Regions from separate parts of the Mesorhizobium sp. LNHC209A00 genome, predicted to be linked through region 1. Evidence: predicted binding sites of a transcription regulator. Region 1 holds the regulator's gene; each other region holds the start of a gene.
The links. The regulator PhoB, encoded in region 1, activates phosphate uptake and scavenging genes when phosphate is short. The targets are predictions, from matches to a motif close to TGTCATNNANCTGTCAT.

Region 1 (7,783 bases):
GACACGGTCTGGGTGCCGAGCGCGATGCGGTTGAGCGCGGCGTGGTCGCCGTCCTGGCCAGAGACCGGCACGGTGCCGGCGAGCCCCTGCGCCGTCAGCGCCGCGACCACGCCGCCGGCGGTGCCGTCATTGGCGGCGACCACGGCGTCGACCTTGTTGTCGTTGGCGGTGAGGAACTGTTCCATGTTCTTCTGGGCGTTGGCGGGTAGCCAGCCGTCCGTATAGGCTTCGCCGACATTCTTGATCTTGCCGCTGTCCATGGCTGCCTTCAGCACTTCCATCGAGCCCGAGAACAGGAAGTCGGCATTCGGATCGGCGCCCGAGCCCTTGATGAAGACGTAATTGCCCTCAGGCTTCGCCTTGAACACTTCGCGGGCCTGCATGCGGCCGACTTCCTTGTTGTCGAAGGTTAGGTAGAAGACGTCCTTGTTCTCGATCAGGCGGTCATAGCCGACGACCGGAATGCCCTCGTCGAGCGCTTTCTGTACCGCCGGGCCGATGGCCGACGCGTCCTGCGCCAGGATGATCAGTGAACTGGTGCCCTGCGAAATCAGGCTCTCGACATCGGTCAGCTGCTTGCCGGGATTGGACTGCGCATCGGCGGAAATGTACTTGTCGCCCGCGGCCTCGATGGCCTTCTTCATGGCCGCCTCGTCGGTCTTCCAGCGCTCTTCCTGGAAGTTCGACCACGACACGCCGATCACTTTGTCCTTCCCCTGAGCGACCGACGCGAGCGTCAGCGACATGGCGACACCCGCCAGAATGGCGACTGTGAATCTCTTCATGATATCCTCCCTGCGCCGCGTGTGGCGCGACCAAACTGGCCCCAAGGCCGGCACGAAGGCCCTATTTTTTCGAGCCTCGAAAAAATATTCGTCCATCGCCGGAACCCTGTCAACATCGATTCTGACGGATTTTGAGGTGCCGGAAGCCTTTTTTCGAGCCTCGCAATAAATAAATGACAGCCCCAGCCGCTTCTGCCAGTATTCGACCTGTTGCCGGAGGGTGTTCGAGGGGGCGTCAAGAACCGCGGCGACGGGAGGGAAATCATGTCGGTCGGAATCCGCCACGACGATCTGCGCCGGCGCAATCGAGCAATGGTGATTGGAGCCGTGCGCCGGGGTGGCCAGCCCTCGCGCACCGAGATCGCCGCCACCACCGCCCTCAGCCACTCGACTATATCGGCGATATCAGCCGACCTGATCGGCGAAGGTATCCTGAGCGAAGGCAAGCCGAACGAGGCCGGCTCACTGAAACGCGGCCGGCCGCAGGTTGGCCTTGGCCTCAACCCCGAGGCCGCGGCGGTCATGACCGTGGTGCTGTCGCTGAATTTCCTCTCCGTCGCCGTCATCGACTACGCCGGCCAGGTGATATCGGAGGAGCAGCGCCGGCTGGACACGCTGACAATGTCGCGCGAGGCGCTGACCGGCGAATGCGTGGCCATCGTCCGGCGCCGCCTCGAGGATCCCGACCTCGACGTCGCCAACATCGCCCGCATCGCGCTGGCAATCCAGGGCATCACCGACACCGAGGCGCGCGCCATGCTGTGGTCGCCGATCACGCCCCAGACGGACATTGCCTTCGCCGATATACTCGAAGCCGAATTCGGCATCCCCGCCACCATGGAGAACGACTGCAACATGATGGCGGTGGCGCTGCGCTGGCGCGACCCCGAGCGCTACCGCGACGACTTCATCGCCATCCTGCTCTCGCACGGCATCGGCATGGGCCTGGTGCTGAAGGGCGAGCTGTTCACAGGCACCCATTCCTCGGGCGGCGAGTTCGGCCACATGATCCATCGCCCGGGCGGCGCGCTCTGCCGCTGCGGGCGGCGCGGCTGCGTCGAGGCCTATGCCGGCAACTATGCCATCTGGCGCAATGCAGGACAGATGGGTGAGGACGCCAAACCGGTCGACGTCAGCGACGCCGACATGCGTGCATTGGCGGCCACGGCGCGCGAAAGAGACGGACCGGAACGCGAGGCCTATCGCAAAGCCGGGGAGGCGCTGGGCTATGGGCTTGGCAGCCTGTTCGCGCTGATCGATCCGGCGCCCGTTGCGATGGTCGGCGTCAGCGCCGCCGCCTTCGATCTGATCGAGCCGGCCTTGCGCGAGGCCATCGCCCAGACCGCCGGCGGCCAGCATTCGACGTCGATTTCCTTCGATACAGAGCCGAACGAATTGCCGCTGATCCGCGAGGGCTGCGCCATGCGCGCGCTCACCTTCGTCGACCAGGAGATCTTCGCGCCGGGCGTGCAGGTGAGATCCGGCAACAACGTGGCCTGATCTCAATCCTCGCGGATCGCGTAGCCTGCGCCACGGATGGTGCGTATCACATCGGGCATGCGGCCATTGTTTACCGCCTTGCGCAGGCGGCCGACATGCACATCCACGGTGCGCTCGTCGATGTAGATCGTCTCGCCCCAGACATTGTCGAGCAACTGGCTGCGCGAGAATACGCGGCCGGGATGGCGCATCATGAACTCGAGCAGGCGGAACTCGGTCGGTCCGAGCCGGATCTCGCTCTTCTTGCGATAGACCCGGTGCGATTCGCGGTCGAGCACGATGTCGCCGACCTTGAGCACGCTGGACAACACTTCCGGCTTGGCGCGGCGCAGCAGTGCCTTGACCCGGGCCATGAATTCCGGCGTCGAGAACGGCTTGACCAGATAGTCGTCGGCGCCGGTCGAGAGGCCGCGCACGCGGTCGCTCTCCTCGCCGCGCGCCGTCAGCATGATGATCGGCAACCGCTCCGTCTCGGGCCGCATACGCAGGCGCCGACAGAGTTCGATGCCGGAAACCGCCGGCACCATCCAGTCGAGCACCAGGAGGTCGGGCACGTTTTCCTGGAGGCGGATCTCGGCTTCGTCGCCGCGTGTCACCACCTCGACCTGGTAACCCTCGGACTCCAGATTGTAGCGGAGGAGCACGCCCAGCGGCTCCTCGTCCTCCACCACCATGATGCGTGGCGCGATCATCGATTGACCATCCCTGCCGTCAAGCCGCCGGCACCGACATCGCCGTCTCGTCCTGCTTCGGACGGTTGGCGGGCAGTTGCGTGCCGGTCAGCACATAATATGCATTCTCGGCAATGTTGGTCACATGATCGCCGATGCGTTCGAGATTCTTGGCGCAGAACAAAAGATGCGTGCAAGCCGTGATGTTGCGGGGATCCTCCATCATGTAGGTCAGGAGTTCGCGGAAGACCGAAGTGTATTTGACATCGATGCGTTCGTCGTCATTCCTGAGCTTGGCGAGGGCGGCGGCATCGCCGGCCGCATATTCCTCGACCACGCCCTGCACCTGGATCAGCACCAGCTGCGCCATGGAGTCTATGGAATGCGACAGGTCGCGCGGCGTGGCGGTGAGGCCGACGGAGCCGACGCGCTTGGCGATGTTCTTGGCAAGGTCGCCGATGCGTTCGAGATCGCCCGCCATGCGGATCGAGCCGACCACATGACGCAGATCGTCGGCCATCGGCTGGCGCTTGGCGATCAGGGTGATGGCGCGATCATCGAGTTCGCGCTGGCGCGCGTCCATGATGGCGTCGTCGGAGACGACGCGCTGTGCCAGCGCGTTGTCGGAATTCAGCAGCGCCTTGGTGGCGCCGCCGACCATAATGCCGGCGAGATCGCCCATGTCGCTGATCAGCCTGCTGATCTGTCCGAGATCCTCGTCGAAGGCTGCGACTGTGTGTTCGGCCATGATCCTGGTCCTCGTATGCGTGAGATCAGCCGAAGCGGCCGGTGATATAGTCCTGCGTGCGCTTCTCGCGAGGCGACGTGAAGATCTTCTCGGTCTTGTCGAATTCGACCAGCTCGCCCAGATACATGAAAGCCGTCTGCTTCGAGACGCGCGCGGCCTGCTGCATGTTGTGGGTGACGATGACGATTGTGTAGTCGGCTTGCAACTCGTCGATCAATTCCTCGATCTTCGCGGTCGACAATGGGTCGAGCGCCGACGCCGGCTCATCGAGCAGGATGACCTCCGGCTTCACCGCCACCGTGCGGGCGATGCAAAGCCGCTGCTGCTGGCCGCCGGACAGGCTGAGGCCGCTGGCATTGAGCTTGTCCTTGACCTCGTTCCAGAGCGCGGCGCGTTTCAACGCCTGCTCGACACGGCCGTCCATCTCGGCCTTGCCGATCTTCTCATAGAGCCGGACGCCGAAGGCGATGTTCTCATAGATCGACATCGGGAACGGCGTCGGCTTCTGGAACACCATGCCGATCTTGGTGCGCAACAGGTTGAGGTCCTGCGAGCGGTCGAGAACGTTCTGGCCGTCGAGCAGCACCTGACCCTCGGCGGTCTGCTTGGGGTAGAGCTCGTAGATGCGGTTGAAGACGCGCAGCAGCGTCGACTTTCCGCAACCCGACGGTCCGATGAAGGCAGTCACGCTGCGCTCGGGCAGCGACAAGGTGATGTCCTTCAGCGCCTTCGACTGGCCGTAGTAGAAATTGAGGTTCTTGACCTCGATCTTCGCCTTGGCGGCTGCCTCGGCGGCAATCGTCATGTCTGGAGACAACATCTGGCTCATCTGTCCTCTCTGCGTCCGGTCAGGCTGCGCGCGAAGATGCTGAGCGCGAGAACCGTCAATGTGATTATGAGTGCGCCGGTCCAGGCCAGTTGCTGCCATTCTTCGTAGGGGCTGAGAGCGAACTGGAAAATGGTGACCGGCAGGCTGGCCATCGGCGCGTTGAGGTTGCTCGACCAGAACTGGTTGTTCAGCGCCGTGAAAAGAAGTGGCGCGGTCTCGCCGGAGATGCGGGCGATCGACAGCAATATGCCGGTGACGATGCCGGACAGTGCCGCGCGGTAAGCGACCGACTTGATGACCACCCAGCGCGGCGCGCCGATCGCGGTGCCGGCTTCGCGCAAGGCGTTCGGCACCAGGTTGAGCATGTCCTCGGTGGTGCGCACGACCACGGGGATGACCAGGATGGCCAGCGCGACGGCGCCGGCGATGGCCGAGAAATGCCCCATCGGCCGCACCATCAATTCGTAGACGAAAAGGCCGATGATGATCGACGGCGCTGACAGCAGGATGTCGTTGATGAACCGCACCACGGTGGTGAGCTTGGAGAAACGGCCATATTCGGCCATGTAGGTGCCGGCGAGGACACCGATCGGCGTGCCGACGATGACGGCGATGACGGTCATCACCACGCTGCCATAGATGGCGTTGAGCAGGCCGCCCGCATCGCCGGGGGGCGGCGTCATCCGCGTGAAGACGTCAAGGGACAGCCCGGCGGCGCCTTTGTAGACCAGCGCGCCGAGGATCAGTGCCAGCCAGGCAAGCCCGATGCCCGCGGCGACGACGCACAGCGTCATCATCACCGAGTTTCTGGTCTTGCGGCGGCTGTGAAGCGACGAGGCTGTCGACATCGGTCAGGCTCCGGTGCGGGCGTCGATGCGCATCAGCATGTAGCGTGCGATGGCAAGGATGAGGAAGGTGATGACGAACAGGATCAGGCCGAGCGCCACCAGCGAGGACGTGTAGAGATCGCCGACGGCTTCGGTGAATTCATTGGCGATGGTCGCGGAGATTGTCGTTGCCGGCGCGAACAGCGAGGTAGAGATGCGATGCGCGTTTCCGATGACGAAGGTTACCGCCATGGTTTCGCCAAGCGCGCGGCCGAGGCCGAGCATGACGCCGCCCATGATGCCGATGCGGGTGTAGGGGATGACGACGCGGCGCGTCACTTCCCAGGTCGTGCAGCCAATGCCGTAGGCGGACTCCTTCAGCACCGGCGGCACCGTGTCGAACACGTCCTTGGTGATCGAGGTGATGAAGGGCAGCACCATGATGGCGAGGATCAGCGACGAGGTCAGCAGGCCGATGCCGTAGGGCGGGCCGGCAAACAGACTGCTAAGGCCGGGAATGCCATGGAACACGCTGATGATGAATGGTTGCACTGTCGTCTGCAGGAACGGTGCCAACACGAACAGGCCCCAGATGCCGTAGATGATCGAAGGGATGCCGGCGAGCAGTTCCACCGCCATGCCGATCGGGCGCCGGAGCGGACGCGGGCAAAGCTCGGTGAGAAAAATGGCGATGCCGATGCCGAGCGGCACGGCGATCAGGATGGCGATGGCCGAGGTTACGATGGTGCCATAAATGGGCGCCAGGGCGCCGAATTTCTCGGTGACGGGGTTCCAGCTCTCGGTGGTCAGAAAGGAGAAGCCGAAGGTCGACAGGGCCTGCCAGGAACCGGCGAACAATGAGATGGCGACGCCGCCGAGCAGCACCAACACGAGAATGGCGGCGGCGCGGGTCAGCCCATGGAAGATCGAATCGGTCAACGCGAACCGTCTGACGGTGGCGTCACGTGAACCTCGAACGGCTGGCAAGGCTTCCTGGGCAGCGCTCATGTCAAGCTCGGCTCTTTGTGTTGATTGAAAAGGAGCGCCGCGGGGCGGCGCTCCTCCAGAGAGATGTTACTCGCCGGCGTAGACGGGCTTGCCGTCGGCCTGGATGTCGGCCTTCCACGAAGCCTTGATCAGGTCGACGACGCTGTCGGGGATCGACACGTAGTCGAGCGCCTTGGCGGTTTCCTTGCCGTCCTTGTAGGCCCAGGCGAAGAACTTGAGCGCTTCGCCGGTGGCCGCGGCATCGTCCGGGGCCTTGTGGATCAGCACCCAGGTCGAGGCAGCGATCGGCCAGCTGGCGTCGCCGGGCTCGTTGGTGATGATGACGTTGAAGTTCTTGGCGCCCTTGAAGTCGGCGTTCGAAGCAGCCGCGCCGAAGGATTCGAGCGACGGCTCGACGACCTTGCCGGCGGCGTTCAGCATCTTGGAGTAGGAGAGATTGTTCTGCTTGGCATAGGCATATTCGACGTAGCCGATGCCGCCGTCGGTCTGCTTGACGGTGTTGGCAACGCCTTCGCTGCCCTTGGCGCCGACGCCGGTCGGCCATTCGACGGCCGTGTCCGAACCAACCTTGTCCTTCCAGTCGGGTGACAGTTTCACCAGGTAGTTGGTGAAGTTGAACGTCGTGCCCGAGCCGTCCGAACGATGCACGACGGCGATAGCGGTCGACGGCAGGGTGAGCGAGGGGTTCAGCGCCTTGATCGCGGCGTCATCCCAGGTGGTGATGGCGCCGAGATAGATTTGGGCAATCGTCTTCCCGTCGAGGACGAGTTCGCCCGGCTTGATGCCCGTGAGGTTGACGATCGGCACGATACCGCCCATCACCATCGGGAACTGCACGAGGCCGTTCTTTTGCAGATCAGCGTCGGACATCGGCTTGTCGGTGGCGCCGAAGGTCACGGTCTTGGCGATGACCTGCCTGATACCGCCGCCCGAGCCGATCGACTGATAGTTGAGGCCGATGCCGGTATCCTTCTTGTAGGTGTCGGCCCATTTGGCGAACACCGGATAGATGAAGGTCGAGCCGGCGCCGGAAAGGTCAGCTGCCATTGCTGCGGAAAGGGTGAGGGTGGACGCCGCAGCCATTGCAATCGCAACGGCCGCCGAGCGGATGAAATGTCTCATGTGGCCTGCTCCTGTTCGGAAGATGGTCTCTCGGCGCCACTTCTAGCCGGCGCCCGCTGAGGCCAATAGCCTTCGATTATAACAGTCGCATGACAGTTTCATGTCAGCCCGGTAACGCGTTGCCGGCAACGCGAAAGACGCTGATCTCGGGCGCTCGCGGCGCGGTCCGAGTTTACCGCCGGAATCAGGGGCTTGAGCCGACCGACGGCTGGAATCACCCCGTACTCGACCAGGCTTTTCCCAAATGAAGAAAATCCGGACGGGAGCGCGTTGCTCGCAGCCAGAGCGTGTCA
Region 2 (7,783 bases), on a different contig from region 1:
CTTCATCAGCGACAAGGCGCCAGCCTGATATTAGCTCGCGGTTTGGGCTGACAATTTGGATTGAGGCTCGGCCCGCATTAGCGGGCCGGATGCCGTTAATCCTTCGTTTCGGTCTCAGTCTCGGTTTCCGGCTTCGTACGTTCGCGCGCGGCAACCTTGGCCGCCAGCTTTTCAGCCTTCTTGGCCGCTTTCTGGCGGTCGCGCTCCTTGCGTTCCTGATCGTAGTTTGGTGCTCGCGCCATGTCGGCTCCTTTTGTGACTGCCTTGCGGCCCTGAGCCTGCCTAGGAGCATTAGCCGTCAAACACAACAGCCGAAGCGACAATGCGTGGCTGCTGGCATCCAAGAGATGCGGGCACTTGCCAGATCGGCGCCACAATGATGTAGGACATGCGGGCGCCAATGAATTGAGAAGCCCGTTTGTTTTGATCAAGTGACCGATGGCCACAATTTCACGGACCGCAGCAAGAGTTTTCTATTATTCGAGAAACGTCGCGCGCGATATCGCTCCGCAAGCGCTGTTTCGTGCCAGGCTGGCTGGCCGTCTCGAAAGGGCCAGGCTTTCCGGTGAGGCGGCACGCCGCAGGCTGAATTACTACAACAAGTTGCAGGATGGTTTCGCGCCAAGCGCCCATGCCGTGCGCATCGGCAAACTGCCCTTCACGCCAACCATGTACTATTACGACCTGAAGGAATTCGCCCGCTACTTCGATCCCGGCCTGCTCATCGACCTGGAATTCGGCGACGTCAGGAATGTCCCTAAGGTGCCTTCGATCGTTAAGGACCGGCCAATCTGTGCTGACGACGAGAACGCGATCATCATGAAACTCGACAAGTTTCGTCATTTCCAGATGCCGGCTGACGCCATCTCGTTCGCCAACAAGCTGCCGTCCGTTGTCTGGCGTGGTGATCTCAACAATCCGATCAGGACAAGATTTCTGAACGCCGTGCACGACTTGCCGTTCTGCGATGCCGGTTCGCACAAGCCGAACGCACCGCCCGAATACGCCAGGCCTTTTCTCAGCATCAGCCAGCACCAGCGCTATCGCTACATCGTCTCGCTCGAGGGCAACGACGTGGCGACCAATCTCAAATGGATCATGAATTCGAAGTCGCTCTGCATGATGCCGCCGCCGACCTATGAGACATGGTTTGCGGAGCGGCAGCTCGAAGCCAACGTCCACTATGTGCCGCTCGCGGCGGATTTCTCGAACCTTGAGGACCACGTCGCCTATTTCGAGCGGAAACCGGCGGAGGCGGAGCGCATCATCGCGGCCGCGAACGCCTATTGCCGGACATTCGACGACGAACAGACCGAGCAGGCGATCTCCCTGCTGGTGCTCTACAAATACTTCGTTCTGTCGGGCCAGATCAAACCGGATGCCGAGGTGTGGCGCTACATAACGGGCTAGTTGCGGCGACGGTCGAGGCAGCTAGCCATGCATTGGGGTGCTATCGGAATGCGTGGCTGGATGATACGGCAATCATGCTGCGGGAACCATCCCGACCGTCATTTGTTTGAACGCGTTTATCTTTGATCAAAAGAACCCATGGCCACCCTCCAACGAACGACGGCAAAGGTCTTCTACTATGCGCGGAACGTCATGCGCGATATCGCGCCGCAGGCGATCTTCCGGCGGCGATTGGCCAGCCGCCTGCAGCAGGCCAGACTCTCGGACGAGGCCGTGCGCCGGCGTCTGAATCACTACAACAAGCTGCAGGACGCTTTTACGCCGGGCCCGGATGCGGTGCGCATCGACAAGATACCGTTTGAACCGAGCATGTACTATTACGACCTGAAGGAATTTGCCCGCTATTTCGATCCATCATTGCTCATCGACCTGAAGTTCGGCGATGTCATCGGCGTGCCCAAGCTGCCGACCCTCGTCAAGGACCGGCCGATCCGCGCCGACAACAGCAATGCCGTCGTCATGAAGTTCAACAAATTCCGCCACTTCCACATGCCCGTCGATACCGTCGCCTTCGCCGACAAGCGCCCTGCCGTGGTCTGGCGCGGCGACCTCAACAATCCGATCAGAACACGGTTCCTGGATGTCGCGCGCGACCTGCCGTTCTGCGATGCCGGTTCGCACAAGCGCAGCGCACCGGCTAAGTACAGCAAGCCCTTCCTCAGCATCAGCCAGCACCTGCGCTATCGCTACATCGTCTCGCTGGAGGGCAATGACGTGGCGACCAACCTCAAATGGATCATGAATTCCAACTCGCTCTGTCTGATGCCGCCGCCGACCTACGAAACATGGTTCGGCGAGAGCCAGCTCGAGTCCGGTGTCCACTATGCGCCGCTCGACCCCGATTTTGCCGATCTCGGCGCAAAAGTGCGCTATTTCGAAGCGCACCCGGCCGCGGCGGAGCGCATCATAGCCGCAGCCAATGCCTATTGCCGCAAATTCTCCAATGAACGGGACGAGCATTCGATCTCCTTGCTCGTCCTCTACAAATATTTCGTGCTCGGCGGCCAGATCGAACCCGATCCCGAACTCTGGCGGTTTATCGGCGGCTAGCTCTTGCTCTCGGCCTGATGCCGATCAGATATCGCTGCGGTCGAGAACCAGATCGGCGGGGCCGAAGCGATCCTTCGCTGTTAGTTGCTGGTGCCAGTAGGGGTAGAGCAGGGGCGGCCGGCTGACCGCGTCGAGGCGCTGGCGTTCTTCGGTGCCGAGCTTCAGGGCCGCCGCCGCAAGGTTGTCCTTGAGCTGAACGTCATTGCGGGCGCCGATCACCAGCGAGGAGACGGCAGGGCGGCCGAGCAGCCAGGCGAGCGCCACCTGCGCCGCCGAGACACCACGATCCTTGCCGATGTCGACCAGCACATCGACAATCCGCCACAGCCGGTCCTCGTCGCGGATCGGCGGCTCGGACCAGCCGGCAAGCTGGCGAGCGGTCGGGCTGTCACGGCGGTATTTGCCCGACAGCAGGCCGCCGGCGAGCGGGCTCCAGACCAGAACGCCCAGCCCCTGATCGACCGAGATCGGCAAGAGCTCGTACTCGGCCTCGCGTGCTTCCAGCGTATAGTGGATCTGCTGGGTGACGAAGCGTTGCTGGTGACGGCCGTCGCTGATGGAAAGCGCCTTCATCACCTGCCAGCCGGAATAGTTGGAGCAGCCGATGTAGCGCACCTTGCCCTGGCTGACCAAACTGTCGAGCGCGGCAACGGTCTCCTCGAGCGGGGTGAGGCCGTCCCATTGGTGGACGAAATAGATGTCGATGACATCGGTCTTCAAGCGCTTCAGACTGCTCTCGCATTCACGGATCAGATGGTGGCGCGACAGGCCCTCGTCGTTCGGGCCCTTGCCGATCCGCATCCGCGCCTTTGACGCGATCAGCACATCGTTCTTGCGCTTGCCGCCGAGCGCTTCGCCAATGATCTCTTCGGAGAGGCCGTTGGAATAGACGTTGGCGGTGTCGATGAGGTTGATGCCGGCATCGATGCACATGTCGATCATCCGCTTGGCTTCGGCGAGATCGCTGTTGCCGACCGCCGCGAAGGGCCCGGCGCCGCCGAATGTCATGGTGCCAAGCGTCAGTGTCGAAACCTTCAGGCCGGAACGGCCAAGGGTGCGGTATTCCATGTCAGATCCTCACGATTTTATTGAAGAGGCGTGCCGCCAAGGCAGGCCTGGAATGCGACCGCATTTGTAGGACAATTCGGCCGGCTTGTCGCCATGCGACTACGGTCGATCGATCGTACATTGCGGAATTTGCAACGTCGGAAATTGCGCTCGGGCTGCAATAAAACCGTCACCGCCGGCCTATATTGAAGTCGGCTCAGGTGTTTCCATTCAGGCCGCTGGCCAGCAATTGGGGCGCCAGTGGTAACCGAGAGGGCTTGCAAGCGGAGCAGTTGATATGACCGAGCTGAAACAGAATTCCCCTGCCAAGGACTGGCTTGAGGCCGAGCTCGCCGACACGCTCGACGAGGACTATGAGCTCGAAATGTCGGAGCCGGCCCTCTCTATGGAGATCGCCAAGATCTACAAGAACTCGCATCCGCCTTCGATCGATCGCATGCGGTATTTTCGCGACCTGATCAGCCTCCAGTCCGAATTGATCAAGCTGCAATCCTGGGTCGCCTACCACAAGAAGAAACTGGTGGTGATATTCGAGGGCCGCGACTCCGCCGGCAAGGGCGGCGTCATCAAGCGCATCACACAGCGGCTCAATCCGCGTATCTGCCGCGTCGTGGCGCTTCCGGCTCCGACCGAACGCGAGAAGTCGCAATGGTATTTCCAGCGCTATGTCCCGCATTTGCCCGCAGGCGGCGAGATCGTTTTGCTCGACCGCTCCTGGTACAACCGCTCCGGCGTCGAACGGGTAATGGGTTTTGCCAACCCCGAGCAGGTCGAGGAGTTCTTCCATGACGTGCCGGAGTTCGAGCGCATGCTGGTGCGCTCGGGCATCACCGTGGTCAAATACTGGTTCTCGATCACCGACGAGGAACAACAAATGCGCTTCCTGATGCGTATCCACGACCCGATGAAACAGTGGAAGCTGTCGCCGATGGACCTGCAGTCGCGGGTGCGCTGGGAACAGTACACCAAGGCCAAGGAGGAGACCTTCGCCCGCACCAACATTCCCGAGGCGCCCTGGTTCATCGTCGAGGGTAACGACAAGAAGCGCGCGCGGCTGAACTGCATCGACCATTTGCTCAAGCAGCTGCCGTATGAAGAGGTGCCACACGAGGAGATCACGCTGCCGGAGCGCGTCTTCAACCCGGAATACGAGCGCCAGGTGCTGCCGCGCGAACTTTACGTGCCGGAGAAGTATTGAGCGAGAGTTTTGTCCTTCTCCCCGTCACTACGGGGAGAAGGTGCCGGCAGGCGGATGAGGGGCGGCGCTGGCTTTGATAATTGAGCCCGGATCAACCCCGCGCGCGCTATGTTCTTCTGCTGACACATTGCCATCTGACATGCTCGACAGCGCAATCTTCTAGCGCTAGCGCCGCCCCTCATTGTCCTGCCGGACATTTCTCCCCGTATAGTGACAGGGAGAAACGGGCGTTCGTCGAGGGTTTCGCCACCTTACGCCCGCTTGATCACCACATGCGTGGCAAGCGCCGTCGCCACTTGCTCGGTGCATTGATAGCCAAGCTTCACCATATCCAGCCCCGCAAAAAGGTTCTCGCCTCTGCCAAGCAGCACCGGCGAGATCGCCAGGTGCATCTCGTCGATCAGCTTTTCCTGCAGATACTGCCGGACGGTGGAGACGCCGCCGCCGACTCGCACGTCCTTGCCTGACGCGGCCGCTTTGGCCTGTTCGAGAGCCGAATGAATGCCGTCGGTTGCGAAATAAAAGGTCGTGCCGCCTTCCATCACGATGGGATCGCGCTTGTAATGCGTCAGCACGAAGGTCGGGACGTGATAGGGCGGGTTGTCGCCCCACCAGCCCTTCCAGCTGTCGTCAGGCCATTCGCCGCGGATCGGCCCGAACATGTTGCGGCCGAGGATCCAGGCGCCGACATTCTCGAAGCTGCGCGCCGCAAAGTCTTCGTCGACGCCTGTCTCGCCGCCTTCCTCGCCAAACATCTTGCGGAAGGTGCGGGTGCTGAAAGCCCATTTGTGCAGGGCCGGTCCGCCGACTCCGAGCGGATTTTCAAGGCTCTGATCGGGACCGGCGCCATAGCCGTCAAGCGACAGGCTGAAAGCGTTGACGCGAAGTTTGGACATGAGGACCTCCTTCTTGAGAGCCAGTTGTATTTTGCAAGCGGTTTTCTAGCAAACTGATTTTGAATTGCAAGCGGTTTTTCGAGGCGGGAAAGGTGTTTCCGAATCTTGCCGCCAAGCTACGGCCACCGCCTCATTGCCCGGTCAGTTGGCGCGCGACGATTCCAAGGTCCTCGCTGTGGCTGATCGTCAGGTCGCGGGCGGCCAGCGCCTGCCGCATGGCTTTCGCCATCGTCTTGGCATGGCAATAGGCAAGCATGACCGTTTCCTCGGGTTGCGGCGAAGCCTTCGTCAGTGCCCGCCTTGCCGACACCGTCGCCCGACGGTGAAACGGGTCAAGAAGCATCCTCAGGAGGCGTTCGCCATACCGCTTGGCCGAGGTGCGGGCCGCCTCCGGCCGTGCTTCGATCATAGCTGCAGCTGCCAGTTTTTGTCAGCGGGTTTTCGATGGAACAGCCGACCAATCGAAGGAAGTGGTGACATCTACTGAAGTGCCTTGCCCGGGAAGTCGGGCTACCCCTTCAGCATCACAGCCACTTCGGGTGCGAAATAGGTCAGGATGCCGTCACAGCCGGCGCGCTTGAAGGCGAGCAACGATTCCAGCATCGCCTTCTCGCCATCGATCCAGCCATTGGAATCAGCCGCCTTGATCATCGAATATTCGCCCGAGACCTGGTAGGCGAAGGTCGGCATCTGGAATTCGTCCTTCAGCCGGCGAATGATATCGAGATAGGGCAGGCCGGGCTTGACCATCAGCATGTCGGCGCCCTCGGCGATGTCCTGCTCGGCCTCGCGCACCGCCTCGTCCGAATTGGCGTGGTCGATATAATAGGTCTTCTTGTCGCCCTTGAGCAGGCCGGCGGTGCCGACCGCCTCGCGATAGGGGCCGTAGAAGGCCGAGGCGAATTTGGTGGCGTAGGACATGATCGCCACGTCCTGGAAACCGTTGGCGTCGAGCGCGTCGCGGATGCCGCCGATACGGCCGTCCATCATGTCGGACGGCGCGATGATGTCGGCGCCGGCCGCCGCCTGGATGACGGCCGCCGCCGCGACCTGTTCGACGGTCTCGTCATTGACGATGATGCCATCGCGCAGGATGCCGTCATGGCCATGGCTGGTGAACGGGTCGAGTGCGGCGTCGGTGATGATGCCGATCTCGGGTACCGCGTCCTTGATGGCACGCGTGGCGCGGTTGATGATGTTTTCCGGGTCGAGGATGTGGGACCCCGTCTGGTCTCGCAGGCCGAGATCGACGTTGGGAAAGGTGGCAAGAGCCGGGATGCCGAGCTTGGCCGCCCGTTCGGCCTCCTTGACGGCAAGGTCGACCGAAAGCCGGAAGACGCCGGGCATGGCGGCAATCGGCTCTCGGACATTCCTGCCCTCGACAACGAATATCGGCCAGATCAGGTCGTCCACCGAAAGCCTGTTCTCCTGCACGAGCCGGCGCGACCAGTCGGCCTTGCGCATGCGGCGCAGGCGGCGGCTACCGGTGACGTCATCGACGCTGCGCGCGCCGGCAGCTTTTGCTGGGGTGAATTTGTTCATGGCCAAAACTCCGGATCCGCTGCTTTTACCACGAGCCCTTGGTGCTGACCAATGCGACACGTTTGTGCCAGTGCCGAAAGCTGCCACAACGCTGTCCCACCACGCCTATTGGGTCAGGGCTGCCCATTGCCCGAAAGGACCTGTGCCGCGCCTCCTATTGCCACACGGAACGCCTCGTCGAAGCTGACACCGCGCACCTGCCAGCGATAGGTCTTGCCGTGATCGGCCAGTCGCCAATCGGCGATCCAGCCCAGTTCCTCGTCGCTCCATACGATGCTGCCGGCGAGCGCTCGGTCGCCGCCGGTTTGCTTGGCCATCCGATCCAGCCTTGCCATGTCCGTCGCGCGTAGCGCTCCTTCACCCAAGCCGGCAAGTTGCGCGGCTTTCGGAAACGCGACATGCATCAGCATCGGCCCGGTGGCATTGACGAAGGATTCGCGCATCGTCTCGCCGCGCCCTTCCTCGGCGCTCAGAACGAAATGCCGCGCGCCTTGTTCGGTCGTGAGGAAGACGGTGAGTGTCGGCCGCTCGCCCAGCCAGGGCCTGCTGCCGAGCGACG
Region 3 (7,783 bases), on a different contig from region 1:
TCTGTTTGTCGGCTCAGGCTACATCGTCAGCGTCAGGCACGGTCCTTCGACATCCTATGCCGTCGTGCGGCAGCACTGGGAAAGCTGCCCGCACTCGCTGGCCAAGGGGGAGGATTTCGTCCTCTATGCCATTCTCGACTTCATCGTCGACAATTACATGCCCGTGCTCGAGCAGATCGAGGACGAAGTCGAGGCAATCGAGGACAAGGTCCTGCTGAAGCCGATGACCGGCCCCGACATCGAACGCCTTTACATGCTGCGCCGCGACCTCCTGCGCCTGCGGAACGCGGCATTGCCCCTGGTGGAAGTCTGTCGCCGGCTGACCAGCGCCGACCTGCCGCAGATCCATTCGGCCATGCACCCGCTGTTCCGCGACGTGACGGACCACATCCGTACTGTCCAGGAGAAGATCGACAGTCTGCGCGAGGTGCTGGCCTTTGCCTTCGAGGCCAGTCTTCTGGTCGGTCAAAGCCAGGAAACGGCGATCTCCAAGAAACTCGCCTCATGGGCGGCCATCCTAGCCGTGCCTACCGCATTCGCCGGCATCTACGGCATGAACTTTACCGACATGCCGGAGCTGAAGATGGAATATGGCTACCCGATGGTGCTGGCCACCATCGCGCTGATCTGCTGCTTCCTGTATTGGCGCTTCAGGAAGAACGGCTGGCTGTGAGGAAGTCAGTAGTCAGTAGTCAGTAGTGGGAGCGGTTATTTCCGCACCACTCACTCCTCACTCCGCTTATCGGTTCCGCCGCCGCTCCGCCGCCGGCTGGAACGCCACGCGGGCATGGTATTTACAGTAGGGACCGGTTTCAGCGGCTTCGTTGCCGCAGAAGTTGAAGTCCTCCGAAAGGGGATCGCCATTCGGCCATTTGCAGGTGCGCTCGGTCAGTTCGACGAGCTGCAGATGCCGTGAGATCGGCACCACGACGTTCTCGACCGGACGGATGTAGTGCCGCGCCACCGGTTCGGCGTCGAATTGCGTCTGAAGGGCCGTCGCGCCGATCGAAGTCGTGACGTGGCGTGCCGTGCTTGCGGCGCGCGCCACCGATTTCTGGACGGTCGATCCCTGCGTCACCTTCTTCTGGCGCGCCGGCGTCGCCGTTGCGCGACCGCGACCCGACAGCTTCAGCCGGTGCACCTTGCCGATGACGGCATTGCGGCTGACTCCCCCAAGCTGCGCAGCAATCTGGCTTGCGCTCAGACCCTCCGACCACAGTTTTCTCAAGAGTTCTACCCGCTCGTCAGTCCAGTTCATGACCGCGCTCCTCGTAAGCGTGCGGCAATCAGAATCCATTCCCGACCCAGCACCACTGCTGGGACAGACACCACATATATCTGGTGATTAGGTCCGCCGCACGAAATCTAGTTATTTCTCGACTACAACTACTCTATGCGCTGACTCGGTGACAAGAGTCCCAAGTGCAACACGAATCGGTTTTTTCGGTTTTCCCCAACTTGCCCGGTCGTTCATGAGCCGGCGTTGCGTCGGAGGGCCTGCCGCGCGCCACTAGGCGACGTTTTCGTTGACTTCATGGCCGAAAAACACGATAAGCCGCAGAAGGCCGCCGCTTTGGCGGCTTTTTTGATTTTCCGGTACCGGAGACGCATATAATGAGCGGTTCGGCGCTTTACGAGACCTTTGCTCGCGCACCCCTGGCCTTCGACCATGGGGAAGGCACTTGGCTGGTTACGGACAAGGGCGAGCGATATCTCGATTTCGCCGGCGGCATCGCGGTCAATTCACTTGGCCATGGCCATCCGCACCTTGTCGCGGCCCTCACCGAGCAGGCGGCGAAACTCTGGCACGTCTCCAATCTCTATGAGATCCCGGGGCAGAGCAGGCTTGGCGAGCGGCTGGCTGATGCCACCTTCGCCGACAAGGTGTTCTTCACCAATTCCGGCGCCGAGGCGCTGGAATGCGCGATCAAGACGGCGCGGCGATACCACTTCGTCAAGGGAAATCCCGAGCGCTTCCGCATCATCACCTTCGAAGGCGCCTTCCATGGCCGCACGCTGGCGACCATCGCGGCAGGCGGCCAGTACAAATATCTCGAAGGCTTCGGACCCAAGGTCGAAGGCTTCGACCAGGTTGGCTTCGACGACATCGATGCCGCCGAGAAGGCGATCACGCCCGAGACCGCCGCGATCCTGATCGAGCCGGTGCAAGGCGAGGGCGGTATCCGCCCAGTACCGACACAGTCGCTCAAGCGGCTGCGGCAGCTCTGCGAACGGCACGGCCTGTTATTGATATACGATGAGGTCCAATGCGGCATTGGCCGTACCGGCAAGCTGTTCGCGCATGAGTGGTCTGCGGTGACGCCCGACATCATGGCGATCGCCAAGGGCATCGGTGGCGGCTTCCCGATGGGCGCCTGCCTTGCCACCGACGAGGCCGCCGTCGGCATGACCGCCGGCGTGCACGGCACCACATTCGGCGGCAATCCGCTGGCAATGGCGGTCGGCAACGCCGTGCTCGACGTCGTTCTGGAAGACGGCTTTCTGGAGGATGTCCAGCGCAAGGCGCTGCTGATGAAGCAGGGGCTAGCCTCGATAGCCGACGAATTCCCGGAAATTGTCGAGGATATCCGGGGCACCGGGCTGATGCTCGGCCTTAAATGCGCGATGCCCAACGGCAAGGTAAACATGGCGCTGCGCGACCAGCATTTGCTGGCCGTTCAGGCCGGCGACAACGTCATTCGCCTGCTGCCACCGCTCACCGTCACCGACGCCGAGATTCACGAAGCGCTCAACCGCATCCGCGCCGGCGCCAAGGGCCTGTCGGAGGCGATCGCCTCCGCCGCCGCGAAGTAATCCGGAACCATTCCTGATGTCAGTTCGCCATTTCACCGATCTTTCCACCGTTTCCGAAGGCGATTTGCGCTTCATGCTGGATGATGCGGTAACGCGAAAGGCGCGTCTCAAGGCCGGCGAGCGGACCAAGCCGCTCGAAGGCAAGGTGCTGGCCATGATCTTCGACAAGCCGTCGACGCGCACGCGCGTTTCTTTCGACGTCGGCATGCGCCAGCTCGGCGGCGAGACCATCATGCTGACCGGCACCGAGATGCAGCTCGGCCGCTCCGAAACCATCGCCGACACCGCCAAGGTGCTGTCGCGCTACGTCGATGCGATCATGATCCGCACCACCTCGCATGAGCGGCTGCTGGAACTGACCGAGAATGCCACCGTTCCGGTGATCAACGGCCTGACCGACGACACCCACCCGTGCCAGCTGATGGCCGACATCATGACCTTCGAGGAGCATCGCGGTCCGGTTGCCGGCAAGACGATTGCCTGGACCGGCGACGGCAACAATGTGCTGCACTCACTGCTTGAGGCCTCGGCACGGTTCCGCTTCAATCTCAACGTCGCCGTGCCCGAAGGCAGCGAACCGGCGCAGAAGCATATCGACTGGTCAAAGGCGCATGGCGGCAAGCTGTATTTCACCCGCTCGCCCGAGGAAGCCGTCGACCAGGCCGACTGCATCGTCACCGACTGCTGGGTGTCGATGGGACAGGAACACCGTGCTCGCGGCCACAATGTCTTCTCGCCCTATCAGGTCAACGCGGCGCTGATGGCCAAGGCCAAGCCGGATGCATTGTTCATGCACTGCCTGCCGGCCCATCGCGGCGAGGAAGTAACCGACGAGGTCATCGACGGGCCGCATTCGGTGGTCTTCGACGAGGCCGAGAACCGGCTCCATGCCCAGAAGGCGGTGCTTGCCTGGTGCCTCGGTGCTTAGAGTGTTTCGGTGCTTAGAGCGTCTTGGTGCTTGAAGTGTCTTGGGCGCCCGAAATGCCCAGGCGCTTGATCTGCGGCGGCGCGATGCCTATCTGCGCCGCATCACGCAAATCAAGCGCGTTTGGACGCATGTGCCCACCAGGGCCGCATGGCCGCGCCCTGGAGCTTTGTCATGTTGGAAAGCCATCTAGTGACTGAACATCACCCCAAACTCGGCGAGTTCGGCTATGCCGGCGACGATCACGTCGTTCCCTTCGAGGTCGGTCCGCTCGACGTGCGCGGCCGCACGGTCCAGCTTGGGCCGATGCTCGACGCCATCCTTGGCCGCCACGATTATCCCGAGCCGGTCGCCCGCCTGCTGGCGGAAGCCTGTGTGCTGACCGTTCTGCTCGGCACCTCGCTCAAATTCGAAGGCAAGTTCATCCTGCAGACCCGTACCGACGGGCCTGTCGACATGCTGGTCGCGGACTTTTCCACGCCCTCGGCACTGCGCGCCTACGCACGCTTCGATGCGGATCGGCTCGAAGCACTGGTCGCCGCAGGTGAGACGTCCCAGCAGACGCTGCTTGGCAGCGGCGTGCTGGCGCTGACCATCGACCAGGGCGCTCATACGCAGCGTTATCAAGGCATCGTCCAGCTCGATGGCGAAACGCTGGAAGATGCGGCACGCACCTATTTCCGTCAGTCGGAACAGATCCCGACCGATATCAGGCTCTCGGTCGCCAAGCTGCTGACCCCCGGTGTCGGCGGCGCGCGCGAGCAATGGCGCGCCGGCGGCATCCTGGCGCAGTTCCTGCCGCAATCGCCCGAGCGCATGCGCATTCCGGACCTGCCGGGTGGGGACGGCGATCCGCGCGAGCAAGTCCACGATCCGGCCGATAATTCCTGGCAGGAACTCCTGGCGTTGCTAGGCACCATCGAGCCGACCGAATTGACCGACCCGACCATCGGCGCCGAGCGGCTGCTTTATCGCCTCTTCCATGAGCATGGCGTGCGCGTCTTCGGCGGCGTTCCCGTCGCCGACCAGTGCTCATGCTCCCGCGACAAGATCCGTGGCATCCTCGAAGGCTTCTCCGCGCAGGAGATCAAGGACAGCACCGAGGATGGCGGCATCCATGTCGCGTGCGAATTCTGCTCGACGCAGTACGACTTCGACCCAGCCGAGTTTGCGGCTCAGTAAGGCCTTTCCTTCTCCCCGTTCCGCGGGGAGAAGGTGCCCGAAGGGCGGCTGAGGGCAGCGTGACCGTCGGCCCTCAGTTCACCGTGCGCCTTGTCCCCGGCAGATCGAGCGAGAAGGCTGGGATGGCGATGTCGAACGTCTCGCCGCGCTTGTTGCGCATCGTGTAGCGTCCGACCATGATCCCGGAGGGTGTCGAGAGCGGGCAGCCGGACGTGTACTGATAGCTGTCGCCGGGATTGAGTTCCGGCTGGTCGCCGACAACGCCCGGCCCGCGCACCTCCTCGACCCGGCCGGCACCATCGGTGATATGCCAATAGCGCGACAGAAGCTGCACGAACTCGTCAGACTGGTTGTCGATCGTTATCTGATAGCCCCAGACGTAGCGGTTCTCCTGGGGATCCGAACGATCCTCCAGATAGAACGGCCTGACCTGCACTTCGATGTTGCGCGTCACGGCGCGGTACATGAGCGGCTCCAAAACAATCCGACGACTTTCGACGCTCGCGGTGAGCAGGTCAACGTGCGCGTCTTGTCGCGCCTGGGATTGAAACGCAGGTGCCGGCAAACAATGTCATTTAAGTGACACACGACAATGGTGGTGTGCGCGAACCGGGCGACTCGGCCCTCTGTCGAACTGTTGAAAACGGCCGCGACGCGGGCCGACTTCCGGAGTGACCAGATCTCGATGGAACTCACTCTCATATCCGCCTCGCTTTCGACCGCACTCATCCTCTCAAACGCTGCCAGCATCCTGCTTGCCGCTTCACAGCTGAAACGGCGCGCCACGATCGCCCCGCCGGCGGGCAGATCGCCGGCGGTGTCGATTGTCGTCCCGTCGCGCGGCGTCGAGCCCTTCACACGTGAGACGCTGGAACGCGCCTTCGCGCTCGACTGGCCACGCTACGAACTGATCTTCTGCGTCGCCCATGCCGACGACCCGGTGGTCAAACTGATAAACAGGGCGATTGCCCGGTTTCCGCAGGTGCCGGCCCGGCTGTTGATCGGCGACGACCGTGTCAGCGCCAATCCCAAGCTCAACAATTGCGTGAAAGGCTGGGAAGCGGCGCGCCACGACTGGGTCATTCTTGCCGATTCCAACGTTCTGATGCCTAGGGACTACGTCGAGCACATGATGGCGGCGTGGCGGCACGGTACCGGCCTTGTCTGCTCGACGCCGATCGGCTCCAGGCCAGATGGTTTCTGGGCCGACGTCGAATGCGCCTTCCTGAACACATTGCAGGCCCGCTGGCAGTATGCCGGCGAGGCGCTCGGCCTCGGCTTCGCGCAGGGCAAGAGCATGCTGTGGAACAAGCCGATGCTGGACGCCAATGGCGGCATCCGCGCGCTGGCCGCCGAGATCGCCGAGGACGCCGCCGCGACCAAGCTGGTGAACGGCCTCGGCCTGCGTGTCAACCTCGTTGCGGCGCCCTTCGAGCAGCCGCTCGGCCAGCGCACGTTTGGCGAGATCTGGTCGCGCCAGGCCCGCTGGGCGCGCCTGCGCCGCGTCACCTTCCCGCTGTTCTTCGCGCCCGAGATCCTGACTGGTGCGGCGGTCCCGCTGGTTCTTGCGCTGGTTGCGGCGGGGAGCGCCGGCGTCAGCCTCTGGGCGACCGCGATTGCCGTGCTGGCGGCGTTCTATCTTCCGGAATGCGCTCTGGCCCTGGCCAAGGGTTGGCACGTCTCGACGCGCATGATCGCGGCGACGGTCGCGCGGGACGTCATGCTCCCGGCCATCTGGGCGCGCGGCTGGCTCGGCGGCGCCGTCGACTGGCGCGGCAACGCCATGACCATCCGGACCAAGACGGCGGAACTGGAGGAGACGCCGTCGAGCGCCTGATCGCTGCTGACGACGCTGCCTGGACGAAACCTATTTGGCGGCCTTCAACGCTTGCGCGATATCTTCCAGCAGATCGTCCGTATCCTCCAGGCCGACCGACAGCCTGAGCGTACCGGGCCCGATGCCGAGTTCGGCGCGGGCCTCGTCGCTCAAATTCTTGTGGGTGGTCGTCGCCGGGTGGGTGATCAGGCTCTTGGCATCGCCCAGATTGTTCGAGATCAGCACGATGTCGAGGGCGTTCTGCAGGGCGAAGGCCGCCGGCTTGCCGCCCTTGACGTCGAGGCAGATCAGCGTCGAGCCACCCGACATCTGCTTCTTGACGATATCGGCCTGCGGGTGGTCGGCGCGGCCGGGATAGATGACGCGGGCGATCTGCGGCTGCTCGGCCAGGAAGTCGGCGATCTTGCCGGCGCTCTCGGTCTGCTGGCGCACGCGCAGCGGCAAGGTCTCGAGGCCCTTCAGCAAGGTCCAGGCGTTGAACGGCGACAGGCTGGGGCCGGTGTGGCGGAAATAGTCGTGCAGGTTCTCGTCGATCCACTTCTTGTCCGACAGGATGACGCCGCCCAGGCAGCGGCCCTGGCCGTCAATATGCTTGGTGGCCGAGTAGACGACGATGTGCGCACCAAGCTGCAATGGCTTCTGCTGTAGGGGCGTGGCGAAGACATTGTCGACGACCAGCCGCGCGCCGATCGAATTGGCAAGCGAGGCGACGGCGGCGATGTCGACGACCTCGAGCGTCGGGTTGGTCGGGCTCTCCAGGAAGAACAGCTTGGTGTTCGGCCTGACCGCCTTTTCCCAATTGGCGATCTCGGTGCCGTCGACCAAGGTCGCCTCGATGCCATAGCGCGGCGCCAGTGTCTCGACCACCCAGCGACAGGAGCCGAACAGCGCGCGCGCCGCCACGATGTGGTCGCCGGCCTTGACGCTGCACAGAAGGGCAGCCGTCACCGCCGCCATGCCCGACGCCGTGGCGCGCGCGTCTTCGGCGCCTTCAAGCGCGCACATGCGCTTTTCGAACATGTCGA
Region 4 (7,783 bases), on a different contig from region 1:
TCGGCACCCATGCCTACAATCTCGCCCGCTTCGTCTCCGGGCTCGAACTCGACTCCCTGTCGGCCGATCTCGACGCCTTCGTACCGGGCAGGCTGCTCGACGACAATGTCAACGTCATGCTGCGTTTCAAACCGACGGGAAAAACGCATCCGGCCAAGGGCATGATCTGGGCGAGCCAGGTGGCGCCCGGTCATGAGAACGGCCTGAAGCTGCGCATCTATGGTTCGAAGGGCGGGCTGGAATGGGTGCAAGCCGATCCCAACTATCTCTGGTACACGCCGTTCGGCCAGCCGAAGCAGTTGATCACCCGCAACGGCGCCGGCGCGCTGCCGGTGGCGGGCCGCGTCAGCCGCGTACCGTCAGGCCATCCCGAGGGCTACCTCGAAGGCTTCGCCAACATCTACCAGGAGGCCGCACGCGCGATCCGCGCGGCACGCAAGAAGGGTGGCAAGCCGGCAAAGGATGTCGTCTTCCCGACCATCCAGGACGGCGTCGAGGGCATGGCCTTCATCGAGGCCTGCGTGAAGTCGTCGAAGAAGAATGGGGCCTGGACCAAGCTGTAAGAGGCGCCGAGCAACGAAGGGGCGGGAACAACCAGCCGGTTGTCAACATTGGGGGAGGGCGTCGATGAAGATCGGCATGTGCATGTTCTTGTGGACGACGGCGGTATCGAAGAAGCACGAGCCGCTGCTTCGCGACATCAAGGCAACCGGCTTCGACGGTGTCGAAATCCCAATCTTCGCCGGCACGTCGGACGACTACAGGAAACTGGGCGAATTGCTCGACCGTATCGGGCTGGAGCGGACCGCCGTATCAGCCATGGGCGATCCGGGGATGAACCTGATTTCTGCCGATGCTGCAACGCGCAAGGCCGGTATCGACTACATGAAATGGGCCATCGATTGCGCCGATGCGCTTGGCGCCCGCACGCTGAGCGGACCGCTGCATTCGACGCTCGGCGCTTTTTCCGGGTCCGGACCGACCGCCGCCGAAAAGAAGCGCTCGATCGCCTCGCAGCGTGCCATCGGCGACCATGCCGGCAAGCGCAACGTCACCATCGGGCTGGAGGCGCTGAACCGCTTCGAATGCTATCTTCTCAACACCATGGCAGACCTATCGGAGCATATCGATGCCATCGACCGGCCGCACATCAAGGCAATGTACGACACGTTCCACGCCAATATCGAGGAAGCGGACCCGATCGGCGCCTATACGAAGCATCGCGGCAATGTCGTGCATATCCACATATCGGAGAACGATCGCGGCGTGCCCGGGCGTGGCAACATTCCGTGGAAGGAGACCTTTTCCGCCATCCGCAAGAGCGGTTATGACAACTGGCTGACGATCGAAGCGTTCGGCCGCTCGCTGAAGGATCTGGCGGCGGCGACCAAGGTGTGGCGGGATTTTTCCGAGACGCCGGAAGCCGTCTATCGTGACGGGTACAGGCATATCAAGAACGGCTGGAGGAACGCGGGATAAGAAGCCGATCTCGCTGCGTCAGCGATCCTTCGCGCCCCCGCTATCCCGCCGGCCTCTAGTAAGTTTTACATCACAAGCTATCCCTGCTGGGCCTGGATTCTATTGTAGTCGTGGATCGTCCGGCTCAGCCGGCGGCGCAGGAAGTTGGATATGTTGTCGAAAATGAAGACGACGAGCAGGATCAGCAGCACCATGTAGAAGACGTTGGCCCAGTTGGAATTGGTACGCATCGCTTCCCACAGTTTCAGGCCGATGCCGCCGGCGCCGACGGCGCCGATGATGGTGGCGCCGCGGGTGTTGGATTCCCACTGGTAGAGCGTCTGGCTGATGAAGACCGGGATCACTTCGGGCATCACGCCGTAGCGCTGCACCAAGATGCCGTTGGCGCCGGTCGAGAGCACGCCTTCGCGCGGCTTGTCGTCGATGTTCTCCAGGCCTTCCGAATAGACTTTGCCGAGGGTGCCGATCTCGGTGAAGAAAATCGCTGCACTTCCCGCCAGGGGGCCGGGGCCAAAGGCGCGGGTGAAGAACAGCGCCCAGATCAGCATGTCGACCGAGCGCATGAAGTCGAAGAAGCGCTTGAGCACCTGGCTGAGCATGCCACTCGGCGTAATGTTGCGCGCCGCGAAGAAGGCAAGGGGGAAGGCGACGATGCCGCCGAGCAGCGTGCCGAGGAAGGCCATGACAATGGTCTGCAGGAGCTTCGTCCAGACGTCGCCGTGCTGCCACTGGGCGTTGTTCCAGATGTTGTCGCCGGCAAGAGCAAGGTTGGTGGTACCTGGTTTCAGCTCCGGTCCCGAGATGATCAGCGAGATCACTTCCCGCGCTGATTTGCCAAAGAAGGGCGAGCGCGTGTCGAAGACGAAGTTCGCCCAGCCGAGGAAGCGCTTGCGCACCTTGACGCGGTCGACAGTGACGCGCACCTCGCCGACGAAGCCCATCTTGGCCACCACCTCGTCGTCATGGGCGGTGATCCAGTCCGGTACCGCGTCCGTGACCACCGGCTTGCCGCTGGTCAGCGAAACAGACACGGTCTGGCCGTTGGCGACGATTGTCGCCTGCGTCTTGTCGAAGGTGACGGATTTTGCCGGACCGTCGATCAGCACGGTGAAGGTGCCGTCTGGATTCCTGACCACCCAGTCGGGATTCGGGTTGTCGCCCAGCGCGGAAAAGCGCGGGTATTTGGGCGTGATCTCCGGCTGGTCGAGACGGAATTCCGGCTGCAGATCGTAGCTGATCCATTGCGTCAGGAAGAGCGGCAGGCGCTCCCAGTGCGATTCCCGCAGGACCTGCGGCAGGCTGAAGAACCACAAGGCATAGATCAGATAGAGGAGCGTACCGACGAACAGAAGGAGCGGACCGAAGCGCTTGTATGCCGGGCGCCGGAACACCTGCGGGTGTCGGGCCTCGATCGACAGCATCTCCTCGGCGGTCATGGTCGTTTGTCCTTCCATTTGGCCATGACCTCTTCCGAAGACCGAATGCCACTTTTCGGGGTCATGGCCTAAGCCCCCATCATAAAGGCTTGTTCGCCGACCAGCTTGCGCCGAAGCCAGGCGGAAAACTGGTCGATGATGAAGATGGTGGTGAACAGGAGCAGCACCAAAGCCAGCGTCTTGGCGCCGAAGCCGCGTGAGATGGAAAGCTTCAGCTCCTCGCCGATGCCACCGCCGCCCACGGCGCCGATGATGGTCGAGACGCGGACGTTGATCTCCACGCGCAGCAGCGTGTACGACATGAAGTTGGGCAACACCTGCGGCAGGCCGGCAAAGCGAACCCGCTCGAACCAGTTGGCGCCGACCGCGCGCAGGCCTTCCTCGGCTCGCATGTCGATGTTCTCGTTGATCTCGTAGAACAGCTTGCCGAGCGCGCCGATGGAATGCAGGCCGATGGCGATGACGGCGGCGATCGGACCGGTCGAGACGATGGCCGCGAACAGGCCGGCGATGACGATTTCGGGAAAGGCGCGCAGCAATTCCATGAAGCGCTTGACCACCAGCCTCAGTGCCGGATGGGGTGTCAGGTTGCGCGCCGCGGTGAAGGAAAATGGCACCGCGAAGACAAAGCCGATGAAGGTCGAGACCAGCGCGACGTTGACGGTGGTCAGCATCAGTTCGAAATATTCGGGGATGTAGAAATCGCCCCAGACGTGGACGCGGCCAAGCGGGAAGTTGAATTCCTGGGTGCCGGTGTCGTGCGGCGAGGCGATATCGAACAGAGCCCGCCAGACGTCGTTCCAGTCCTTGGGGACCAGCCAGCTCAGGAAATCCAGAATATGCGGCAGCCGGTCGAAGAAGTGCCCGGCGTTGGCTTCGTCGGCGAACCACATGCTGGCGAACATGGCGGCGAGCAGCAGGCCGACGCCGAGCACGGTATAGAACCGGCGCAGCGACGTCTGGCGTCGCCAGGCAGCGGCCATCTGGTGGGTGTCGCCGGAGGGGGCTGTCACGGAAAGGGTCATGATGGGAGATGCAAAAAGGGCGGTACTTCAGGTACCGCCCTTTTGCAATTTCGCCGTTAGCCGCCGATAGCTGCCTTACGGGCTTCGACGATGACGCTGTAGAAGTCCGGCTTCACCGGAACATAGCCGGTAAAATCGCCACCCTCGACGCCTTCGAAGCAAGCCTTGTCCTTCTTGGGCAGATCGGTGAAGAAGGTGGTCAGCTTGGCGGTCATGTCGTCGCCGATCGCGGTGCGCACGACAAGCGGGCCGTTCGGGATCAGGCCCGAGCGCCAGACTTCGACGAAGTCGTTGGGGTCGACGGCGCCCTTGGCGACTTCCTTGTGGAATGTGCCGGAGGTGTAGCCGTTCTTGAAGTCGCCGATGCCCGAGGAATCGTCGACCGCGACGTCGACCTTGCCGTCACGCACGGCCAGGACGTTGTTTTCGTGGCCGCCATTGAACTGGGTCGAAGCGAAGAAGGTTTCATTCGAGGCACCGGTGTCCTTCGGAATCTGGGTCAGCGGGATCAGATAGCCGGAGGTCGAATCCGGATCGGCATAGCCGAGCCTCTTGCCCTTGGCCGACTTGATGTCGGTGATCCCCGACGTCTTCAGCGCCAGCCCGATCGAATAGTAGCCGGTGGAGCCGTCGGTCTGCTTGGTGGTGAGGATCGGGGTAACCGCCTTCGGATCCTTGAGATAGACGCTGGCGTAGCCGGAAGCGCCGAGTTCGGCGAAGTCGAGCGTCCCGCCGAGCAGGCCCTGGATGACGCCGTCATAGTCGGCGGCGGGGAACAGCGAGACCTTCTCGAAGCCAAACTCTGCCTTCAGGTGATCGGCCAGGCACTGGTAGTTGCGCAGCCGGTCGGTTTCGTTTTCACCGCCGAGAATGCCGACGCGAAATTCTTTCATGTCGGCGGCATGGGCCATGCTGGTGGCCATGGCGAGCACCGAAACGGCGCTGAAAACCATCTTCCTGAACATCTGTTATCTCTCCTGTAGGTTCCGGCCCCGCGCCGGCAGCGTTCTTGATCTTGACAAGTGCCCTTGACGCGGGCGGACGATCCAGGCTGCTCACTTTTGGCCCGTAATGGGCTCAGTATCCCGGGAATGCGGGTTCGAGCGGTCCGGCGGATGCGGCGATCTTCTGCTTGAAGGCAACACTGGTGGAGGTGATGACCTCCGATATCTCGCCGCCATTGCTGTCGGCGCCATAGACAAGACGCACGGCTTGGCGGTCGAGCTCTTCGGGCGGGCCGTCGAAGACGACCTTGCCGGCGGCCATGCCAATGATGCGGTTGCAATAGGTGCGGGCGGTATCGAGCGTATGCAGATTGGTGACAACGGTGATGCCTTCGCGCAGGTTGATGTCCTGCAGCGAATCCATCACCACCTTGGCGTTGAGCGGGTCGAGCGAGGCGATCGGCTCGTCGGCGAGGATCACCCTGGGCTGCTGCATCATGGCGCGGGCGATTGCGACGCGCTGCTGCTGGCCGCCCGACAGCGTACCGGCGGGCTGAAGTGCGGTGCGGGCGATGTCGAGCCGCTCGAGCGCGGCGACCGCCTCGGCGCACTCGGCGCGCGAAAACATGCCTAGAAGATTGGACAGGGTCGAACGGTGGTTCAGTTTGCCGAGCAGCACGTTGGTCAGCACGTCGAGGCGCGGCACCAGGTTGAACTGCTGGAAGATCATGGCGCAGTCGCGCTGCCAGCGCCGCAGCGGCGAGCCGCGCAGCTGGGAGACCTCGGCGCCGTCAAAAAAAATCGACCCCTGGCTGGGGTCGACAAGACGGTTGATCATGCGAAGAAGAGTTGACTTGCCGGCGCCCGAACGACCGATGACGCCGACCATCTGCCCCTGCGGGATCGAGATGCTGACGTCGCTGACGGCAGTGTTCTTGCCAAATCGTCGGCTGACGCCGCGGATTTCGAGTGTGGCAGAGCTTGCTGACATGGGCTGGTTCCAGTCCGGTCCATATTGATCGTCAGGCACTCGCCTAACGCAGCCACATGAACCTGCCGTGTCGCGATGATGTCAGTTTTGTTACGCTCCACAGGGGCGACGGCTGAAGCGCGTCGCGCTTCAGGTCTTTTGTTTTTATGCATGTCGTTCTCCCGACACCGAGGTCACTTTCGGCGACATGCATTGGCGCCTGGCGGGCGATCAGCCGAGCACCAGCAATTCCTCGAAATGCTTCATGTCGCGGAATGCGCAGAAGGCGGGAGCCTTGATCTCGATCACCGGCGCCTGGCGCGCGAAAAGCGCCAGGCAATCGTCAACCCGCGCCTGCCACGCGGCGGCTCCATCGTCATCAAGGCGCTGGATCTGATAGGCGAAGGTGATGTGGAAGACGTAGGTGTCGTGATCGGGATGGCGGTAGCCGAACGGCACCGCGAGCGCATCGCGCCATTGACGCATGATGCGCACATCCTCGTCCGTCGCGCCGGCGACGGTGAGGCCGGTCGGCACGATCTCGACCACCTTGATGTTGAATGGGCCGAAGCCCTCGAACCCTTTCAAGCGCCCCAGATAGAGGCGGGTCATGGCGTCGATGCTGGTGTCGAGCGGCACGTCCTGCGGCCAGTAAGGCAAGCGGCGGCGATATTCGATGATGCCCTGGAACAGCGTCATGTGCAGGCTGGAGACCGGCGTGAAGGCGAGGCGGTCGGCATCAGGCATCGCCAGCATCTTCTCGCGGACGGCCAACACCACCGCTTCCGAATGCGAGCCGCCGACTAGATGGCTGACGACGGTGTTGCCCGGCTCGAGGAGGAAGTTGCCTGAGGAATCGTAGCGCGTGCCAAGATGCGCCGGCGACGCCGGGTTGGAGCCGGCGAAGAATCCGGCGAGCGAGGGTTTGATGGTGTCGAGCATGGCGATCTCCTTGAAGGAGATCGCGTCCTGTCCGAGTCCTGTGTCAAGGATATGAACAAGCCGGCGATCTGGCGAAGATGTGAGGGCTATGCCCCTTTGCCCGATGCACTTTCCTCGTATTTCTCCAAAAATGCTTCGGCCGTCAGCTCCCGAAAATCGTCGAGCGCGGCGCGCAGCCTTGCGTGATCCCAGTCCCACCAGGCAAGCGCCTGGTAGCGCGCGGCGGTGCGGCGGTCGAAGCGCTCGCGGATCGGTTTTGCCGGTACCCCGGCGACGATGGTGTAGGGCGCGACGTCTTTCGAGACGACCGCTCCGGCGCCAACGGCGGCGCCGTCACCGATGGTGACGCCGGGCAGGACGGTCGAGCCGTGGCCGAGCCAGGTGTCGTGGCCGATGGTGACGCGCTTGGCGCGGCGCTCAGCGAAGAATTCACTCTCATGCTCGGCGTCGTCCCAATAGTCGGAGGCGCGATAGGTGAAGTGGTGGAGCGTCGGCCGCCAGGTCGGGTGGTTGGTGGCGTTGAGGCGCACGCTGGCGGCGATGTTGGCAAACTTGCCGATCGTCGCGCACCAGACCGCGCAGTCCTGCATCATGTAGGAATAGTCGCCGAGCTCGCTTTCCGAAACCCGGCTGCGGTCGGCGATCTCGGTCCAGCGGCCGAGTGTCGAGTTGTGCACCTCCGCCGTCGGGTGAACCAGCGGCGTCTCCGATAGCTTCCTGGTCATGCGGCGAGTTTTCCCGGAGCGAAGGCGGTGACGTCGATGATGCGGTCGGCCACCGCCTCGCGCACATCGTGATCGTGGAAGATGCCGAGCAGGGCAACGTCAGCCGCCTTCTTGGCGGCGATGAGTTCGATCACCACGTCGCGGTTCGTCGCGTCGAGCGATGCGGTCGGCTCGTCGAGCAGCAGGATGGGGTGCTCGGTGATGAAGCCGCGCGCGATGTTGACACGCTGCTGCTCGCCGCCCGAGAAGGTTGCCGGCGGCA

Region 2: a site for PhoB is predicted at 3,745-3,761, ahead of ppk2 (polyphosphate kinase 2). Genes of this name have one in related genera too.
Region 3: a site for PhoB is predicted at 5,491-5,507, ahead of X739_RS144115 (ceramide glucosyltransferase). Genes of this name have one in related genera too.
Region 4: a site for PhoB is predicted at 5,954-5,970, ahead of phnC (phosphonate ABC transporter ATP-binding protein). Genes of this name have one in related genera too.

Annotation. Positions count from the first base shown of each region.
Region 1 is NZ_AYWT01000006.1:235,388-243,170, reverse strand. Features, by position in the region: gene xylF (D-xylose ABC transporter substrate-binding protein) at 1-785, opposite strand, end outside; gene X739_RS148930 (ROK family protein) at 1,050-2,285, shown strand; gene phoB (phosphate regulon transcriptional regulator PhoB) at 2,288-2,977, opposite strand; gene phoU (phosphate signaling complex protein PhoU) at 2,997-3,704, opposite strand; gene pstB (phosphate ABC transporter ATP-binding protein PstB) at 3,730-4,533, opposite strand; gene pstA (phosphate ABC transporter permease PstA) at 4,530-5,381, opposite strand; gene pstC (phosphate ABC transporter permease subunit PstC) at 5,385-6,368, opposite strand; gene pstS (phosphate ABC transporter substrate-binding protein PstS) at 6,435-7,490, opposite strand.
Region 2 is NZ_AYWT01000007.1:2,497-10,279, forward strand. Features, by position in the region: gene X739_RS147855 (DUF982 domain-containing protein) at 1-28, shown strand, start outside; gene X739_RS1000000168165 (hypothetical protein) at 96-242, opposite strand; gene X739_RS147850 (glycosyl transferase family 90) at 439-1,410, shown strand; gene X739_RS147845 (glycosyl transferase family 90) at 1,549-2,520, shown strand; gene X739_RS147840 (aldo/keto reductase) at 2,545-3,588, opposite strand; gene ppk2 (polyphosphate kinase 2) at 3,866-4,786, shown strand; gene X739_RS147830 (dihydrofolate reductase family protein) at 5,038-5,682, opposite strand; gene X739_RS147825 (hypothetical protein) at 5,813-6,091, opposite strand; gene hemB (porphobilinogen synthase) at 6,193-7,224, opposite strand; gene X739_RS147815 (DUF2066 domain-containing protein) at 7,338-7,783, opposite strand, start outside.
Region 3 is NZ_AYWT01000010.1:150,800-158,582, reverse strand. Features, by position in the region: gene X739_RS144085 (magnesium and cobalt transport protein CorA) at 1-673, shown strand, start outside; gene X739_RS144090 (GcrA family cell cycle regulator) at 740-1,258, opposite strand; gene X739_RS144095 (aspartate aminotransferase family protein) at 1,615-2,814, shown strand; gene argF (ornithine carbamoyltransferase) at 2,831-3,742, shown strand; gene X739_RS144105 (Hsp33 family molecular chaperone) at 3,890-4,921, shown strand; gene apaG (Co2+/Mg2+ efflux protein ApaG) at 4,995-5,387, opposite strand; gene X739_RS144115 (ceramide glucosyltransferase) at 5,607-6,758, shown strand; gene X739_RS144120 (O-succinylhomoserine sulfhydrylase) at 6,789-7,783, opposite strand, start outside.
Region 4 is NZ_AYWT01000003.1:45,724-53,506, forward strand. Features, by position in the region: gene X739_RS158065 (Gfo/Idh/MocA family oxidoreductase) at 1-563, shown strand, start outside; gene X739_RS158060 (sugar phosphate isomerase/epimerase) at 628-1,479, shown strand; gene phnE (phosphonate ABC transporter, permease protein PhnE) at 1,557-2,915, opposite strand; gene phnE (phosphonate ABC transporter, permease protein PhnE) at 2,984-3,940, opposite strand; gene phnD (phosphonate ABC transporter substrate-binding protein) at 3,997-4,905, opposite strand; gene phnC (phosphonate ABC transporter ATP-binding protein) at 5,018-5,875, opposite strand; gene X739_RS158035 (DUF1868 domain-containing protein) at 6,086-6,796, opposite strand; gene X739_RS158030 (DapH/DapD/GlmU-related protein) at 6,883-7,521, opposite strand; gene phnL (phosphonate C-P lyase system protein PhnL) at 7,518-7,783, opposite strand, start outside.